DNA from 2 places in the Duganella sp. GW821-FHT07F09 genome. Region 1 is predicted to be linked to the other one. Evidence: predicted binding sites of a transcription regulator. Region 1 holds the regulator's gene; the other holds the start of a gene.

Region 1 (11,544 bases):
CACCGTCAGTTGCGGATCGTCGGCCTTGACGGTGCCGATGCCGGTCAGAATGGCGCAGGCGCGCGCGCGCCAAGCATGGCCGTCGGCGCGCGCCTCCGGCCCCGTGATCCACTGGCTCACGCCGTTGTGCAGCGCCGTCATGCCGTCCAGGCTGGCGGCGCTCTTCATGCGCACCCACGGCAGGCCGCGCGTCATCCGCGAGAAAAAACCGATATTTAATTCATAAGCTTGCTCGGCCAGCAGGCCGGTGCTGGTCTCGATGCCGGCGGCGCGCAACTTCGCCAAGCCCTGGCCGGCGACCAGCGGATTCGGGTCTTCCATCGCCGCGACCACGCGGCCGAGGCCGGCGCGCACCAGCGCGTCCGAGCACGGCGGCGTGCGGCCGAAGTGGTTGCACGGCTCCAGGGTGACGTAGGCGGTGGCGCCACGCACGTCGTGGCCGCGCGCCTGCGCATCCTTGAGCGCCTGGATTTCCGCATGGTCGCCGCCGGCTTGCTGCGTCACGCCCGCGCCGATGACCTGCCCGTCGCGCACGATCACGCAGCCGATGTGCGGATTGGGCGAGGTCGTGTACAGCCCCTTCGCGGCCCATTCCAGGGCCAGGGTCATGCCTTCGAGATCGTTGCTGATGTTCACATTGTCCTTAGTCGTTGACTCCGCCCGCGACAATTGCGGACTTCGCCATTATAAGCAAACGGAAATCGCGGTGCTGGCGCAACCACATACCGCCCCCCTGCCCTTCGACGCGGGTCAACCCCTATTCCATAATGGCTGTATTGTCCATCAATGCACTTCAGCCAAATCGCGATGAACGGTCCCACCAGAGAAGAATTTAATGCAAAACTGGAAACCATCGAAACAAGGATGGATGCCAGGGTTGCGTCCATCGAGCGCGTGATCGCGGAAGCAATCACCTCCGCCCGCGGTGCTGTCTAATATGGTGGCGTCTTTTGAATCCGGCAAGAATACGGCCGCCGCTTAAGCCGAGGTCAAAAAACATTCCGAGGAGACCGCCGCGCTCATCAAGAAAATGCGCGAAGATCTCGATGCGAGACGCGCCGGGATGCGTTAAACATCACGGCAGTGCGGATAACTTTTTCGCGGACGCATCCTCAATTGTTGATACCGCTGCAGGTGGCGCTATCAATAGCGGGATTACACACGCGTAGTCGGCCCAGCATATTGATTTTGATGTTGCGCACATCGTCGCCGCGCGAAAGCGACAACGTACCCCAGCGCGCTGATAGGCTATTACTGGCATTGCAACTGCGTCCCGCGCCGTTGTAGGCGAGGTAGCGCGGCGTTCCACCGGATGAGAAGGCGGAGGCGACCGTCATCCCGTCCGGTAGCGGGCCATGCTGGAAGAGGCGCTGCTCGCCTGCATCCGGCCGGCGGTTGCCGTTGCCGTCGACGAACACCACCCAGCCCGTGGCCCAATCCGTGCCACTCGCTTCCAGCGGGCCCAGCATGACCGGGCCGCCGCGCGCGATCGCATGCGAGCGGGTCAGGTCGATGGCCGCGACCAGATCGTTGACGGCGACTCGCAATTGCTGCCGCCGCATCACGTCTTGATAGGCGGACGCGGCGGCGCCGAGCAGTATGCCGGCCAGCACCAGCACCACCAGCAATTCCACCAGCGACACTCCGGCGCTGTTCCGTTCCATGGCCGCCCCGCTCATCGCCAGCACTCGGTGAGCGTGCCTTTCGACAGCCGTTCGCCGATGCTGGTGAGCGTCATTTCGCGGCATTCGTCGTCGCGATAGTCCGAATCCACCATGCCGGTGCCGGCCGTGGCGACCAGTTGCACGCACTGCTCGATCGGTTCGTCGTCGCAGGCCTTGCCTTCGATCTCGTAGCCGCTGTCCGGCGCGCGGCTGCCGCTCCACCATTGAAACTGGCGTTCCTCGTAACCTGTCGAGCCGGAGGAGAACGCGAGATAGGTGCCGTGCTGCGTGAAATAGCGCTCCTGCTGCAGCATCAACTTCAGCAGCATCGCCTGCGCCTCGTTGCGGCGGGTGCTGATCACATGCTGCTGCCAGGCAGGCATGGCGGCAGAGGCCAGCACGGCCAGGATCACCATCACGATCAGCATTTCAATCATGCTGAAGCCCATATGCGCGCGGCGGCTCATTTGACGGCCTCGTGCAGTTGACGCCAGTTGCCCACCTCGCGCCAACTTAGGCGACCGGCGCGCAGTTGCAGTTTGACGCGGCCAACGACCACGCTGCCCTGCGGAGTGACGTTGGCAACGGCCAGCTCCTTGAGCAGACGCGTGCGGCCGGTCGGATCGCGCGGCGTCCTGCTGGACGTGACGGGCAATAGGGACGGCGTCGACCTGTAATCCTCCGATATCTGCCCGACGATCGGCTGCCCGGTGGATGGCGGCGGCAGCCTTGCAACGGCACCATCCCTGGCCAGACCGGTGAGCACGTTAAACGCGTAAGTGCGGCTGCGGGATTTATCGCAGGGATCGGTGCCCGGTAGCAGTGTATTGAAAAACACCTCGCCGCCGGCCAGCACGCCGCTATCGATGCTGCGCTCGCCCGTTGTCTCCGCTTGCAAGAAATCGACATACCAGCCCATGCTATCGAATTCCATTTTGGCTCCGTGTACGCTGAGCGGCGGCGCACTCGCGTCGCCGCTCAGTACGCGCTGGGTCAGCTGGCTGCGGCTGGTGATGACCTCGGCGGGATCACGCAGACTGTCGCGGATCGCGTAATAGGATTGCTGTGCGAAATTGGCCGGAGCCCGGTCGGCCTTTTCGATCAACTTTCCGGTCCCGAACAAGACTAGATAGCCGCCGCCGTCGGCGTACGCCAGCGAGGGCTGCTGGGTGATCGACTGACGCCTGCCGCTGTCGTCGCGGGCGACAAACAACGGTGTGTCGCCCGCACCTGGACCTACAGCACCGGCCCAAGGCGCGCCACCGCCGAAATCGAAGCGCCAAAGGTTGCCCTGCAAATCTCCGGCGTAGCCATAGCGCAGCGCGCCTGTGCGGTCGGCCACCAGCACCGGCGCGTTGAGGGCGTTAGCCAAAGCGGCATCGGAGATCGGTGTCATGAGCCGATAGTAGTTAAGGTTAAGCCGCCATGCCGCGCCGCGTGGCTTGTCGAGCGCCAACAGGAATAAGGCGCCCTTGCCCGTCGGGCTGGCGTTGCCGTCCGCCGCGTAGTTGTTCAAGCCGCTCGCGACGACCGCAAAATGTTTGTAGAGCGGCACGCCCGCGACCATACGCGTGCGCAGCTTGGCAATCTGAGGCCGCGTGGTGACATTGCCCATCATGGCGTCGTCGCGGTCGGTGAACTCCCACAGCACGCCGCCTTCGGCGAACCGCAGCGGGTCGGTGACGTCCAGCGCGAAGACGCCTTGCGCGCCGCCGCCCATGCCGGAGACCAGGACCGTCTTGCCGACACCTGATATCACCACCTCGCCGGCGCTGGCCGGCCCATCGACATATGCCTGGTGAACATAGTCGGCGCTGGTCAAGCGATGCAAAGAGGCCATCAACGCGTTCGGCACATAGGCGAAAAGTTCGCTGCCATCGGCGACGTTAAAGGCATGCAGCATGCCGTCATTGGCGCCAACGTAGATGACATTCGGCCGCGTGCCGGATGTCGTGCCGGGAGCCGGCCCGACATACACCGGCGTGCTGTTGATGGAATCGCCCAGCATGCTGCTGCGCGTGCGGAAGAGCGTGCCCTCTTGCGTGCGATCGCCGCGCAGGAAGGCCAGGCGTTGCTCGCCCAAGCCGTCGGCGCCTGTGGCAGGGGGCTGCGCCTGGTCCAGTTGCTGCCGCTGCCCGGCCGACAGGGCGCTCCATTCAAACGGAATCATCGCCAGCGCACCGTCCGGCTGCACGATGGCCGTGAAGATTTTGCGTGCGGCCGGAGCCGGCGATGGCGGACGCACACCGTCGCCTGTGAGCAGCGCACCGGCGTCCCACATCGCCGTCGGCGTTGACGAAAATCCCGCGCCGCCGGAAGGCAGGACGTAGCGGGAAAAATGTCCGCCCCAGTCGGCTATGTCGATACTCGCTTGAAAGAGGTCGCCGGCGCTGGCACTTGCCGGGGGCGGTGCCACGCGCAGCAACGAGGAGCCGTCGATCTTAACGGCGCCGGCTCGGCACGCGGCCGTCAACGGTTCGCTGGCCACGTCGAGCGTTGGGGGCGCGGCGGTGACGACGGTGGAGACTATTATCGCAGCCGGAATCGTCAAGTATTTGAGTTGCATACGTCCTCCCTCTCAGCTGTGGCCGTCGACGGCGCTTGGCGGATTACGCTTCGCTAATCCGCCCTACGTGGTTTAGACGCAGTTTCGGTCTCGTGTCTGTTTTCCTGGGTGTCGTGCCCGCTTTCTGTTACTCAGGCTTGCTGAACACGCTTTGCAACACCACCTCTGTCGCCGGTTTCGCGCCGAAGCCGATCGCCGTCACCCGATAGCAATAGCTGGGCGTGGCGGCGGCCGACGCATCCTCTCCCGGATGGTGGCACTCGGCGCGCTCGATCAGGTAACGCGGCTTCTTAAACGGCGCAAAGCCTTGCCCAGTCTGCATCGCCGCCCCCGTCGCCGCGCCGTACGCGACCGTGCAGCCGCTGTCCACGGTGCCGGACAGGTCGACCCGCTGCCACACCGGCGCCTCGCCGCAGGCCGGATCGACGACGTCGCCGCCGCCCGCCTGGATGTCCCGTTCCGCATCCGCCAACGCATCCTCCGCCGCCTGAAACGCCACTTCCCGATCGCGCTCGCCACGCGCGGCCTTCTCGCCCTGCAAACTCAGCTGCGCCGCCGACACGCCCAGCAACATCACCAAGATCAGCATGAGCAAGCACACCAGCAACGCCACGCCGCGCTCTTGCCGCTGCACGTTGCGACCCCTTACGCGCGCCGGCATATCAACCGCTCCTGTTGCGCAGCGCGACCGTCATCCCGAACACCCGCCGCGCCCGCCATCGCTGCGACTCGGGGAATACTCCCTCCCCGATCCGCACACCCAGGTCGCCGCCATGGCCTTCGGAATACGCCGGCCCGAACAGATCGAACCGGCGCACCACCGTATCGGCCCGCGTGTTGTTCTCGCCATGCAAAAGCAACGCGAGCTTCACGGTGCAGACCCGCTTCCAGTTGGTCTTGCGATGCAAATCGCGCTGAAGTTCCTCCGGCGTGGCGCCCACCAGCGCCAGCCCCGCGTCCATGCCATTGATTGCGGTCGCGTTGACGAAAGTATTGGGAATGCCGTCGGCCGGCTCGTCGCTGTCGAGTCCGTACAGCACCTGAAAGGAATCGACGCCGCGCACGATCGCGTCCGCGCCCCAGCCCGCCGCGCTGCGGTACTTGCAGCGCAATTCCGGCGTGCCGTCGGCGTCGGCGGCGACATAAAAAATGCTCCAGCCACGTTCGATCACGGCCGATGGCGCGCCCACGCCGAAGCCGGCGCAGTTGAGGCTGGAGCCGTCGCCATTCGCGCCCTCGCCATAACCGGAGAAGCGCAACGCCAGCACGTCGCTGCCGTTGGCCACGTCCGGCGCCACGCCGGAGATACCGTCGCTGGCCTTGCTGATGCTGCTGGCGTCGAGCCCGGCGATGGCCGCCGGTTCGTGCGCTGCCAGTTCGGCCGGCGCTTCCTTGCTGTCCCAGTTGACATAAGCGCCCTGCCGTATTGCTTGCGAAATAATCTCCAGCGCGTAGCGGCCGCCATCGTCGATCCAAATGTTCTCGCTGTGGTTGCGGTAGCTGCCGCTGGTCGCCAGCAACAATCCACTGGCCAGCAAGGTCAGTACCAGGCCCAGGCCGGTGGCGATGACCAGTTCGATGATGGTCCAGCCCTGCTGGCGCGCCCGCGTCATGGCGCCCCCACGGTCAAAGCCAAGGGAAGCGCAACCCCTGGCACGTACTCGCCGGACTCGTCCTTACGTGGCGTGCCGTTAGGATTCTTGCCGCGCCAGCCGACCTTGATCACCAAAGGCGCGCCGGCGCCGCCACTGCACGCCCAGCGCAGCTTGCCGCCAGACCACAAGCCGGCGTCACGACAGACCACGGCGCGGCCCGCCGGCAGATTCTCGCGCATCAGCGCCTTCATTTCATACAGATCGAACGCGGCCAGCTGGGCGCCATCGCAATCGCCGCCATAGCACAGCGCCGACGGCGCCGGCGGGTTGGGCTCGGCCAGCACGTCGTAATCGAGGGTGAGATAGAGGTTGGCGCCATCGGGCAGCCGCATCTGTTCGGGATTGGCGCGCATGCGTTCGGCCATGCCGACGGCCAACCACGACGCCTGCGCCAGCAAGGTCGATTGATGCCGGGCGCGCAGCGCCGCCAGTTGCATCGACACACCGCCGACGATGCCCAACGCGAGCACGAGCACGGCGATCATCACTTCGACCAGGGTAAAGCCGGCAACAGCACGGGCCGTGGGCATGCACACCTCCGCAAGTCAACAGGGACCTTACAGTCCAACAGCTAGACGGTAGCAGCGGCCAATGGCCGAGGTATGAGATGGATCAAGTGTGCGCTAGCAGGATGCTAGCTTTTGCGCGGCTTGCGGTCCTGTCCGACTTCGGCGATGGCGTCCTGGAACTCGGCCAGGTCTTCGAAGTTTTTGTAGACCGATGCGAAGCGGATATACGCGATCTTGTCGAGGCGCTGCAACTCCTGCATCACCAGCTCGCCGATGTAGCCGGTGTCGACTTCGCGCTTGCCGCTGGTAAGCAATTTTTCCTCGATCGACAAAACGGCCGCGTCAACGGCGGGCGCCGCCACGGGGCGCTTGCGCAGGGCCAGGGTCAGGCTGCCGCGCAACTTGGCGGCCGAATACTCGGTGCGGCTGCCGTTCTTCTTGACCACGTATGGCATGACCAGCTCGATGCGCTCATACGTGGTAAATCGTTTATCGCATTTGCCGCAACGTCGGCGCCGGCGTATGGAATCCCCTTCCTCGGATACACGCGTATCGAGAACCTGGGTATCGTCGTGCTGACAGAACGGACATTTCATATGAGCCATGGGCAAAACTGCATTGAACTACTTAACGGGACGCCAGCCAAACCGGCGTCCCGCATTACTACTTATAAAGCAAATTACTTGGCGTAGACCGGATATTTATCGGCCAGCACCTTCACCGCCGCTTTGACGCGCTCGATGGTGGCGGCGTCGTGCGGATTGTCCAGCACGTCGGCGATCAGGTTGCCGACTTCTTCCGCTTCCGCTTCCTTGAAACCGCGCGTGGTCATCGCCGGGCTGCCCAGACGGATGCCGGAAGTCACGAATGGCTTCTGCGGATCGTTCGGGATGCCGTTCTTGTTGGTGGTGATGTGCGCCGTGCCCAGGATCGCTTCCGCTTCCTTGCCGGTCAGGTTCTTCGGACGCAGGTCCACCAGCATCACGTGCGACTCGGTGCCGCCGGACACGATGCGCAGGCCGCGCTTGATCAGGGTCTTGGCCAGCACGTCGGCGTTCTTGACCACTTGTTGCTGGTAGGCCTTGAACTCAGGCGTCAGCGCTTCCTTGAAGGCGACGGCCTTGCCGGCGATCACGTGCATCAGCGGACCGCCCTGGATGCCTGGGAAGATGGCCGAATTGATGATCTTCTCGTGCTCGGCCTTCATCAGGATGATGCCGCCGCGCGGGCCGCGCAGCGATTTATGCGTGGTCGAGGTGACGAAGTCGGCGTGCGGCACCGGGTTCGGGTACAGGCCGGCGGCGATCAGGCCGGCGTAGTGCGCCATGTCGACCATGAAGTAGGCGCCAACGGCCTTGGCCACGGCGGCGAAGCGCTCGAAGTCGATTTTCTTGGAGAAGGCCGACGCGCCGGCGATGATCAGCTTAGGCTTGTGTTCCTTGGCCAGCGCCTCCATGGCGGCGTAGTCGATGTCCTCTTCCGGGGTCAGGCCGTACGAAACGACGTTGAACCATTTGCCGGACATGTTCAGCGGCATGCCGTGGGTCAGGTGGCCGCCTTCGGCCAGCGACATGCCCATGATGGTGTCGCCCGGCTTCAGCACGGCGAAGAACACGCCTTGGTTGGCCTGCGAACCGGAGTTGGGCTGCACGTTGGCCGCTTCCGCGCCGAACAGTTGCTTGACGCGGTCGATCGCCAGTTGCTCGACGACGTCGACGTATTCGCAGCCGCCGTAGTAGCGCTTGCCTGGATAGCCTTCGGCGTATTTATTGGTCAGCTGCGAGCCTTGCGCTTCCATCACGGCCGGCGAGGTGTAGTTCTCCGACGCGATCAGCTCGATGTGGTCGTGCTGGCGGGTGTTTTCTTTTTGGATGGCGCCGAACAATTCCGGGTCAACGCTGGCGAGGGTGTGATCTTTTGCGAACATGAAAAACTCCAATCGAATGAGTAACTGTATGACTTGGCAGGCTGGATCGAATGAGGGACGCCGATAGCGGACAGGCAGCCTCTTTCGTGCTTTCCATCGATGGGCTGCCCAGGCGAACGGCTAATGAAATCTCACGTTTCCCGGTGGATGCCCACCTTTCGCCGACGGATCGACGCACCATTTTGGGGCCGACCGCAGCTTTTCGCCAGTTACGTGAGACGTAATGGAACCCGGATTGTAATTTATGCGCCAGATTTGAGCAAGGAAACGACTTGCATAACTGGCAAGATTGTGCGTTTTTGACCGCGCCGCGATCGATACCGCCATTTCGGCTACAATTTTGTCCAGTCTTTACGCCCTCCTCCCTCACCGACAAGGATAAAACATGATCGTCTTCATCACTGGCGCCACCGCCGGCTTCGGCGCCGCCATGGCCCGCACTTTCGTTCAGAACGGCCACAAAGTGCTGATCAGCGGACGCCGCGAGGACCGCCTGCAAACCTTGTCGGCCGAACTGGGCGACGCCGTGCTGCCGGTGGTGCTGGACGTCACCGACAAGGCCTCGATCAAAACCGCGCTGGACGGCCTGCCGGCCGAATGGAAGCAGATCGACGTGCTGATTAACAATGCCGGCCTGGCGCTCGGCGTCACGCCGGCGCACGAATCGTCGCTCGACGACTGGGACACGATGATCGCCACCAACTGCGGCGGCCTGGTGGCCATGACGCGCGCGATCCTGCCGGACATGGTCAAGCGCGGCAGCGGCACCGTCATCAACCTGGGTTCCGTCGCCGGCGCCACGCCCTACCCGGGCGGCAACGTCTACGGCGCGACCAAGGCCTTTGTCGAACAGTTCACCCTGAATCTGCGGGCCGACCTGATCGGCACCGGCGTGCGCGCCACCAATCTGGCGCCCGGCCTGTGCGGCGGCACCGAATTCTCGAACGTGCGCATGAAGGGCAACGACGAAGCCGCCGCCAAAGTGTACGAAGGCACCGTGCCGCTGACGGCCGAGGACATCGCCAACACGGCGTTCTGGATCGCCACGCTGCCGCCGCACATCAACATCAACCGCATCGAGATGATGCCGACGTGCCAGGGTTATGGCCCCCTGGCAATCAAGCGCAACGTTTAAAACCCCGCTGGGGCCACTCATCGCTGGGGCCACCAACCTATGCACCACGTTAAAACACGTAGGGCGGATTAGCCGAAGGCGTAATCCGCCATGCATGCGTTACGGTGGCGCATGCATTGGCGGATTACGGCGTTCCGCCTAATCCGCCCTACGTGCCTCCATGGTCATTCCATTTTCCGTGCCCCACAATTCGTAAGCGGTTGTTACAATCCTTGGCAAGTTGCCTGTAAACCGCTTAACTGTCACCAGTGCAATCTTTGCGCCCCGAGTTGAAATCCCGCACAATTGGCGGGACGGACGTGCATTTCCCCGTCCAAGCTTCAACCAAAAGAACAAAATCGCGTAGAATGTTGCTCAACACAACTTGCAATCCTAACAACATGCCAGCAGAGTTCATCTGGAACGTCCGGGTCTACTACGAAGACACCGACGCCGGCGGTATCGTCTATTACGCGAACTACCTGAAGTTCTTCGAGCGCGCGCGCACCGAATGGCTGCGCCAGATCAATGTGGGCCAGCACGCTTTATTGCAGGAACACGACGCTATGTTCGTCGTCAAAAGCGTCAGCGCGGAGTATCATGCGCCTGCTAAGCTTGACGACGTAATAAAATTGACACTTAGTATCGAAAAATTAGGACGCGCCTCGATCTCCTTTATCCAGGAGGCATGGTGCGGCGAGCAACTGCTGAACACGGCGCGGGTCAAGGTCGGCTGCGTCGATTCGACGCTGCGCCCCCGCGCGGTGCCGCCGGCGGTCGCGGACAAAATGCGCAGCACCACCAACATCACGAAAACAGACTGATCAGACTGATAAACAATGAACGTCACCCAAGACCTCTCTTTCCTGTCCCTCATCTCCAACGCCCACCTGATCGTGCAACTGATCATGGCGTTGTTGTTCATCATCTCGCTGACCAGCTGGACGTACATCTTCAGTAAACTGTTCGCGGTGCGCTCGGCGCGCCGCCTGACGATCGACTTCGAAAAAACCTTCTGGGCCGGCGGCAACCTGCACGCGCTGCACCAGAACGCCGGCAAGGACCGCGCCACCAGCGGCCCGCTGGCGCGCATCTTCGAGGCCGGCATGGGCGAATTCATCAAGAGCAAGGCCGCCTACGCCGCCAGCCGCGACACCGTCGACCACGTCGCCATCCTGGACGGCGCGCGCCGCGCCATGCGCGCCGCCTTCCAGCGCGAAATGGACGTGCTCGAATCGCACCTGGCCTTCCTGGCTTCGGTCGGCTCGGTATCGCCCTACATCGGCCTGCTGGGCACCGTCTGGGGCATCATGAACGCCTTCCGCGGCCTGGCCAACGTGCAGCAAGCCACCCTGGCCGCCGTCGCGCCCGGCATCGCCGAAGCGCTGATCGCCACCGCCATCGGCCTGTTCGCCGCGATTCCGGCCGTCGTCGCCTACAACCGCTTTACGCACGACATCGATCGTCTGGCGATCCGCTTCGAAAGTTTCGTCGAAGAGTTCTCCAACATCCTGCAACGTCAATCGCGTTAATAAGGCAGAGAGACCATGGCTTCCTCTTTCTCCAGCAGCATGCGCGGCGGCCGCGGCCGCAAGCTCAAATCCGAAATCAACGTCGTGCCGTACATCGACGTCATGCTGGTTCTGCTGATCATCTTCATGGTCATGCCGTCGGCCACCGATCCGAGCATCGTCGACTTGCCGAACGCTGAAAAATCGACCAAGCCCCCAAGCGACTACGTGCAAATCGTCATCAAGCCGAACGGCGCGCTGTCGATCGGCGTCAAGGGCAAAGGCGAGGACGCGCCGGAAACGGCCCCGAACCGCGACGCGCTGGTCAAGAAATTGCGCACGCTGCACGAGACGCACCCGGACTATCCGGTGCTGATCGCCGGCGACAAGGAAAGCAAGTACGACGACGTGATCCAGCTGATCTCGGAAGCGAAAAAGATGGGCATCAACCGGGTCGGCTTGTCCACCAAATAACTAGTGCAAACGATGAAACCCGCAACCGCAGGCGGTCCGTACAAGGTTCCGCGACATAACGAAGGCTGGCGCTCCGTGGTGCTGGCCGTGGCGATGCACGCGGTGCTGCTGCTGTTCCTGTGGG
Region 2 (6,371 bases), on a different contig from region 1:
GAGGTGCGCAATCCGCTGTCGGCCATCGGCCACGCCACCGCGCTGCTGGGGGAGGACCTGGACAGCACCGTCCATCTGCGGCTGCTCAAGATCGTCGGCGACAACGTGGCGCGCGTCAACCGCATGGTCGAGGACATCCTCCAGCTGTCGCGCAAGGTGCAGCCGAATAACGAGCCGCTGGCGCTGGACGGCTTTCTGGCCGAATTGCGGTCGGAATTCATCAACAACCACGGCCTGCCGTCGGACATCGTCGGCCTGTCGGTGGCGCCGGGGACGATGGTGCGCTTCGATCCGCTGCACCTGCGCGAAGTGGTGCTTAATCTTTTGAACAACGCCGTGCGCTATGCCAGCGGCGGGCCGCAATCGATCCGCGTCGACCTGCTCACGCATCCGCACCACGCCCAGCGCATGGAGCTGCATGTGCAGGACGACGGTCCCGGCATCTCGCCGGAGGTGCGGGCCCACCTGTTCGAGCCGTTTTACACCACATCGAGCAAAGGCACCGGCCTGGGGCTGTATCTGGCGCGCGAATTGTGTTTGAATAACGAGGCCCGGCTCGATTACGAATACCGTTTCGATAGCCGCGACAGCCCCGATGGCGGCCGCCGCTCCAGCGGACGCTTTGTGATCACCTTCGCCCAACCGGCGCAAAAATAAGAAAAGGCAGTGCCATGAGCGAGCGTTCTCCCCGCGTGCTGGTGGTCGACGATGAAGCCGACCTGCGCGAATTGCTGGAACTGACCCTGGTGAAAATGGGACTGGACGTCGACAGCGCCGCCACCCTGGCGCAGGCGCGCGCGCTGCTGGCGGGCGCGGAACGTGAATATCAACTCGTGTTGACCGACATGCGCCTGCCCGACGGCCTGGGTCTGGAGCTGGTGCGGGAGGTGAACGCCGCCCACAAGAACACGCCGATCGCGGTGGTGACGGCCTTCGGCAGCGCCGACAACGCCGTCGTCGCGCTCAAGGCCGGCGCCTTCGACTACATCTCCAAGCCGGTGGCGCTGGACCAGTTGCGCCTGATGGTGCGCTCGGCCCTGCGCCTGAACGTGCCGCCGCCGGCCGGGCTGGCGGCCAGCGAGGCGCCGCCGGCCAGCCGCCTGAAGGGCGATTCGGCGGTGATCCAGTCGTTGCGCGCGCAGATCGCCAGGCTGGCGCGGTCGATGGCGCCGATCGCCATCCACGGCGAATCGGGCAGCGGCAAGGAGCTGGCCGCGCGCGAAATCCACGCGCAAAGCTCGCGCGCCAGCAAACCGTTCATCGCCGTCAACTGCGGCGCCATTCCGGAGGCGCTGATGGAGGCCGAGTTTTTCGGCTACCGCAAGGGCGCCTTCACCGGCGCCGCCGACGACCGGGACGGCTTTTTCCAGGCGGCCAACGGCGGCACCCTGATGCTCGACGAGGTGGCCGACCTGCCGCTGGCGATGCAAGTCAAACTGCTGCGGGCGATTCAGGAGCGGCGCGTGCGCAAGATCGGCGCCACCGCCGAGGAGCCGGTCGACGTGCGTATTATTAGCGCGACCCACAAGAACCTGGCGCAGTGCGTGGAGCGGGGCAGCTTTCGCCAGGATCTGTTCTACCGCCTGAACGTGATCGAACTGGGGCTGCCGCCGCTGCGCGAGCGGCTCGACGACCTGGGCGTGCTGACCGGCGCGATACTGGAGCGGCTCGGCACCTTCGAGCACAGGGCGGCGCTGGGGGAGGGCGTGCTCGATGCCTTGCGCGGCTATTCCTTCCCCGGCAATGTGCGCGAGCTGGAAAACATCCTGGAACGGGCGCTGGCCTTCGCCAACGACGGCGTGATCGAGGTGGCCGACCTGGCGCTGAAGGGCGCGCGCGTGGCCGAGGCGTCCGCGCCCGTGGCAGGGCCGATGCCGTCGCCGACGCTGGCGCCGATGTGGATACCGTTGCCGAATATCCCGGCGCAAGCGGACGACGAGGCCCTGGCGCCGCCGCCCACGGCGGTGCCGGAGCCGCTGCCGGCCAGCCTGCCCGACTACCTGAACCAGATCGAGCGCGACATCATCCTGCGCGCGCTGGCGCAGACGCAGTTCAACCGCACGCAGGCCGCGCAGCTGCTGGGCATCAGCTTCCGCCAGCTGCGTTATCAAATGCAGAAGCTGAACATCCAGGAGCCGGAGGCGTGAAGGACAGCATTCGCATAGGCGCGGACGGCTGGTGGCCGGCGGCGATCCGTTACGACAGCCCGAACTTCGACTGCCGTCCCGACCCCGCCGACATCACGCTGCTGGTGATCCACAATATCAGCCTGCCGGGCGGCCGTTTCGGCGGTCCCCACGTCTCCGACCTGTTTACCGGCCGGGTGGACTATAATGCTGACCCTTCGTTCGCGGACCTGCGCGGGCTGAAGGTGTCGAGCCATTTTTTTGTCCGTCGCGACGGCCGGGTGATCCAGTACGTCTCGGCCAACGACCGTGCGTGGCACGCCGGCGCGTCGTCGTTCCGCGGTCGCGAAAAATGTAACGACTACTCGGTCGGCATCGAGCTCGAAGGCACCGACGACACGCCGTTCGAGCCGGCGCAGTACCGGGTGCTGGCGGTGCTGACCGAGGCGCTGCGGCGGCGCTACCCGCTGACCGACGTCCAGGGCCACGAGGACATCGCGCCGGGCCGCAAAACCGACCCCGGACCGTTGTTTGATTGGAACTTTTATGTTAAAAGTTGGCGGGAATTCTGTGAAGAAACTCCAATATCGGAAGCCGGGTTAGTAGGCGCTAGCGCTGTATTGCGCTTCGTAAAAGGCGTTCTGTAAAGTCAACTGAAAAAATGGCGGAAACGTAAAAATTTCCCCTTGTATTAGCCCCATCGGAACACTACAATCAGTGGATCGGTTCTTCGCAATCACTAGATATAGTAGTTCACATGGCACTGGTTAATCAAATCACAGCAAGTCCTTGGACCAACTCACCACCCTTATTAAAGTAGTTTAACCAGCCAGGCAGGTGTGGCTGATCGCTTCATTTTGGCCTTTTTATTTACAAACATAGCCGCGCAGCACTGACTGCACGCCGTTATCGGGGAGCTTAAATGCAATCTACTCAAGACATCACCATCAATCCAGCGCTGGTACCAGCAGCCGCTGCGAGCACCGCCAGCAGCCAGGTAACGGCCGCCAGCGACCTCGGTGACTACCGCATCATCCGCCGTAACGGCGCGGTCGTCGCGTTTGAACCGTCGAAAATCGCGATCGCCGTCACCAAGGCCTTCCTGGCCGTGAACGGCGGCCAGGGCGCCGCCTCCGCGCGCATCCGCGAACTCGTAGAACAGCTGACCGCCAGCGTCGTGACGGCGCTGGTGCGCCGCCAGCCATCGGGCGGCACCTTCCACATCGAAGACGTGCAAGACCAGGTCGAGCTGGCGCTGATGCGCTCCGGCGAACACGATGTCGCCCGCGCCTATGTCCTGTACCGCGCCAAGCACATGGAAGAGCGCCGCGCGCTCAAGGAAGCGCAAGGCGCCACCGCCAAGATCAGCGCCCCGCAAATCCACGTGCTGGAAAACGGCGAGCGCAAGCCGCTGGAGATGGACCGCGTCACCGGCCTGATCAACGCCGCCTGCATCGGCCTGGAAAAGCACGTCGACGCCGACGCCATCGTCGCCGAGACGCTGAAAAACCTGTACGACGGCGTGCCGGTCGAAGAGCTGCACAAGTCCGCCATCCTGGCCGCCCGCGCGCTGATGGAAAAGGACCCGGCCTACTCGCAAGTGACGGCCCGCATCCTGCTGCACACGATCCGCAAGGAAGTCTTCGGCAAGGAAGTCGCGCAGGGCGCGGCCGCCGCCGAGTACATCACCTACTTCCCGCAGTACATCGCCAAGGGCATCGAAAACGAGCTGCTGGACACCAAGCTGGCCGAATTCGACCTGGCCCGCCTGGCCAAGGCGCTGGTCGCCGACCGCGATCTGCAGTTCGGCTACATCGGCCTGCAAACCCTGTACGACCGCTACTTCCTGCACGTGCGCGACGTGCGCATCGAAATGCCGCAGGCGTTCTACATGCGTGTGGCGATGGGCCTGGCCCTGAACGAAAGCGACCGCGAAGCGCGCGCCATCGAGTTCTACAACCTGCTGTCGTCGTTCGACTTCATGTCGTCGACCCCGACCCTGTTCAACGCCGGCACCCTGCGTTCGCAGCTGTCGTCGTGCTACCTGACCACCGTCTCGGACGACCTGGAAGGCATCTACGACGCCATCAAGGAAAACGCGCTGCTGGCCAAGTTCGCCGGCGGCCTGGGTAACGACTGGACCCCGGTGCGCGCCCTGGGCGCCCACATCAAGGGCACCAACGGCAAATCGCAAGGCGTGGTGCCGTTCCTGAAAGTGGTCAACGACACCGCCGTGGCGGTCAACCAGGGCGGCAAGCGCAAGGGCGCGGTGTGCGCCTACCTGGAAACCTGGCACATGGACATCGAAGAGTTCCTGGACCTGCGCAAGAACACCGGCGACGACCGCCGCCGCACCCACGACATGAACACCGCCAACTGGATTCCGGACATGTTCATGAAGCGCGTGATGGAAAAGGGCGACTGGACGCTGTTCTCGCCGTCGGATTGCCCGGACCTGCACGACCTGGTCGGCAAGGCCTTCGAAAAAGCCTATCTGGGCTACGAAGCCAAGGCCGCCGCCGGCGAAATCCGCGTGTTCAAGAAGATCGCCGCGCTGGACCTGTGGCGCAAGATGCTGTCGATGCTGTTCGAAACCGGCCACCCATGGATCACGTTCAAGGACCCATGCAACATCCGTTCGCCGCAGTCGCACGTGGGCATGGTCCACAGCTCGAACCTGTGCACCGAGATCACGCTGAACACCGGCCCGGACGAAATCGCCGTCTGCAACCTCGGTTCGGTCAACATGCCGGCCCACATGAAAGAGGGCAAGCTCGATCACGTCAAGCTGCAAAAGACCATCCGCACCGCGATGCGCATGCTCGATAACGTCATCGACATCAACTACTACGCCGTCGACAAGGCCCGCAACGCCAACATGCGCCACCGTCCGGTGGGCTTGGGCGTGATGGGCTTCCAGGACTGCCTGCACATGATGCGCGTGCCGTTCTCGTCGCCAGAGTGCGTGGCCTTCGCCGATACCTCGATGGAAGCGGTGTGCTACTACGCCTACCTGGCCTCGACCGAGCTGGCGGAAGAGCGCGGCCATTATCAATCGTACAAAGGTTCGCTGTGGGACCGCGGCATCCTGCCACAGGATTCCGTCAAGCTGCTGGCCGAAGAGCGCGGCGGCTACCTGGAACAGGACCTGTCGTCGGCGATGGACTGGACCCCGGTGCGCGAGCGCATCAAGAAGTTCGGCATGCGTAACTCGAACTGCGTGGCGATCGCCCCGACCGCGACCATTTCGAACATCATCGGCGTGTCGGCCTGCATCGAACCGACCTTCCAGAACCTGTACGTGAAGTCCAACCTGTCGGGCGAGTTCACCGAGATCAACTCCTACCTGGTGCGCGACCTGAAGGCGCGCGACCTGTGGGACGAGGTCATGATCGCTGACTTGAAGTACTTCGACGGCTCGCTGGCCAAGATCGACCGCATCCCGAACGACCTGCGTGACATTTATGCAACCGCGTTCGAAGTGTCGCCGACCTGGCTGGTGGAAGCGGCGTCGCGTCGCCAGAAGTGGATCGACCAGGCCCAATCGCTGAACATCTACATGGCCGGCGCCTCGGGCAAGAAGCTGGACGAGACCTACAAGCTGGCATGGCTGCGCGGCCTGAAGACCACCTACTACCTGCGCACCACTTCGGCCACTCACACCGAGAAGTCGACCTCCAAGACCGGCGCGCTGAACGCGGTGTCGGTGGACGGCGGCATGTCGGCCAGCGCGATCGCCTCGGCGGCTGCCGCCGCACCGGTGGCTGCCGCTCCGGCGGTCACCGCCGAAGCGGACGGCGAAGCCTGCTACCTGCGTCCCGGCGACGACGGTTTCGAGGAATGCGAAGCTTGCCAATAAGCCGACGCTAACTAATATATATAGATAGAGAACCGTCCCGGCCCGTCCGGGCGGTTGCTTTTACACCGAACCACCGAATTCTGAAGGAAAAACACTATGTCGCTGTCCTGGGACGAAGAAGCCGCATCAGCGGTACCACAAGCTGTCAATCAAGCCGCGCTGGCCACCGGCGAAGCCAACGCCGAGCAGGTCGCGCTGCGCGTCAACGCCGACGACAAGCGCATCATCAACGGCAAGACCGACGTCAACCAGCTGGTGCCGTTCAAGTACAAGTGGGCATGGGACAAATACCTGGCCGGCTGCGCCAACCACTGGATGCCGCAGGAAGTGAACATGCAGCGCGACATCGAGCTGTGGAAGAACCCGAACGGCCTGACCGACGACGA

What was found. The regulator NrdR, encoded in region 1, represses ribonucleotide reductase genes. The targets are predictions, from matches to a motif close to CACNANATNTNGTG.
Region 2: AC07P1_RS24015 (ribonucleoside-diphosphate reductase subunit alpha) is a predicted target of NrdR. The motif match lies at 2,864-2,877, and genes of this name have one in related genera.

The regions. Positions count from the first base shown of each region.
Region 1 covers NZ_JBWKQJ010000006.1:470,729-482,272, forward strand. The annotation lists gene ribD (bifunctional diaminohydroxyphosphoribosylaminopyrimidine deaminase/5-amino-6-(5-phosphoribosylamino)uracil reductase RibD) at 1-636, opposite strand, end outside; gene AC07P1_RS18735 (hypothetical protein) at 808-936, shown strand; gene AC07P1_RS18740 (GspH/FimT family protein) at 1,113-1,664, opposite strand; gene AC07P1_RS18745 (type IV pilin protein) at 1,676-2,131, opposite strand; gene AC07P1_RS18750 (pilus assembly protein) at 2,128-4,230, opposite strand; gene AC07P1_RS18755 (pilus assembly PilX family protein) at 4,358-4,864, opposite strand; gene AC07P1_RS18760 (PilW family protein) at 4,893-5,843, opposite strand; gene pilV (type IV pilus modification protein PilV) at 5,840-6,415, opposite strand; gene nrdR (transcriptional regulator NrdR) at 6,520-6,990, opposite strand; gene glyA (serine hydroxymethyltransferase) at 7,074-8,321, opposite strand; ZMP/ZTP riboswitch at 8,421-8,544, opposite strand; gene AC07P1_RS18780 (SDR family oxidoreductase) at 8,707-9,456, shown strand; gene ybgC (tol-pal system-associated acyl-CoA thioesterase) at 9,837-10,259, shown strand; gene tolQ (protein TolQ) at 10,275-10,967, shown strand; gene AC07P1_RS18795 (ExbD/TolR family protein) at 10,983-11,420, shown strand; gene tolA (cell envelope integrity protein TolA) at 11,433-11,544, shown strand, end outside.
Region 2 covers NZ_JBWKQJ010000009.1:342,661-349,031, reverse strand. The annotation lists gene AC07P1_RS24030 (sensor histidine kinase) at 1-657, shown strand, start outside; gene AC07P1_RS24025 (sigma-54-dependent transcriptional regulator) at 672-2,147, shown strand; gene ampD (1,6-anhydro-N-acetylmuramyl-L-alanine amidase AmpD) at 2,144-2,773, shown strand; gene AC07P1_RS24015 (ribonucleoside-diphosphate reductase subunit alpha) at 3,049-5,985, shown strand; gene AC07P1_RS24010 (ribonucleotide-diphosphate reductase subunit beta) at 6,082-6,371, shown strand, end outside.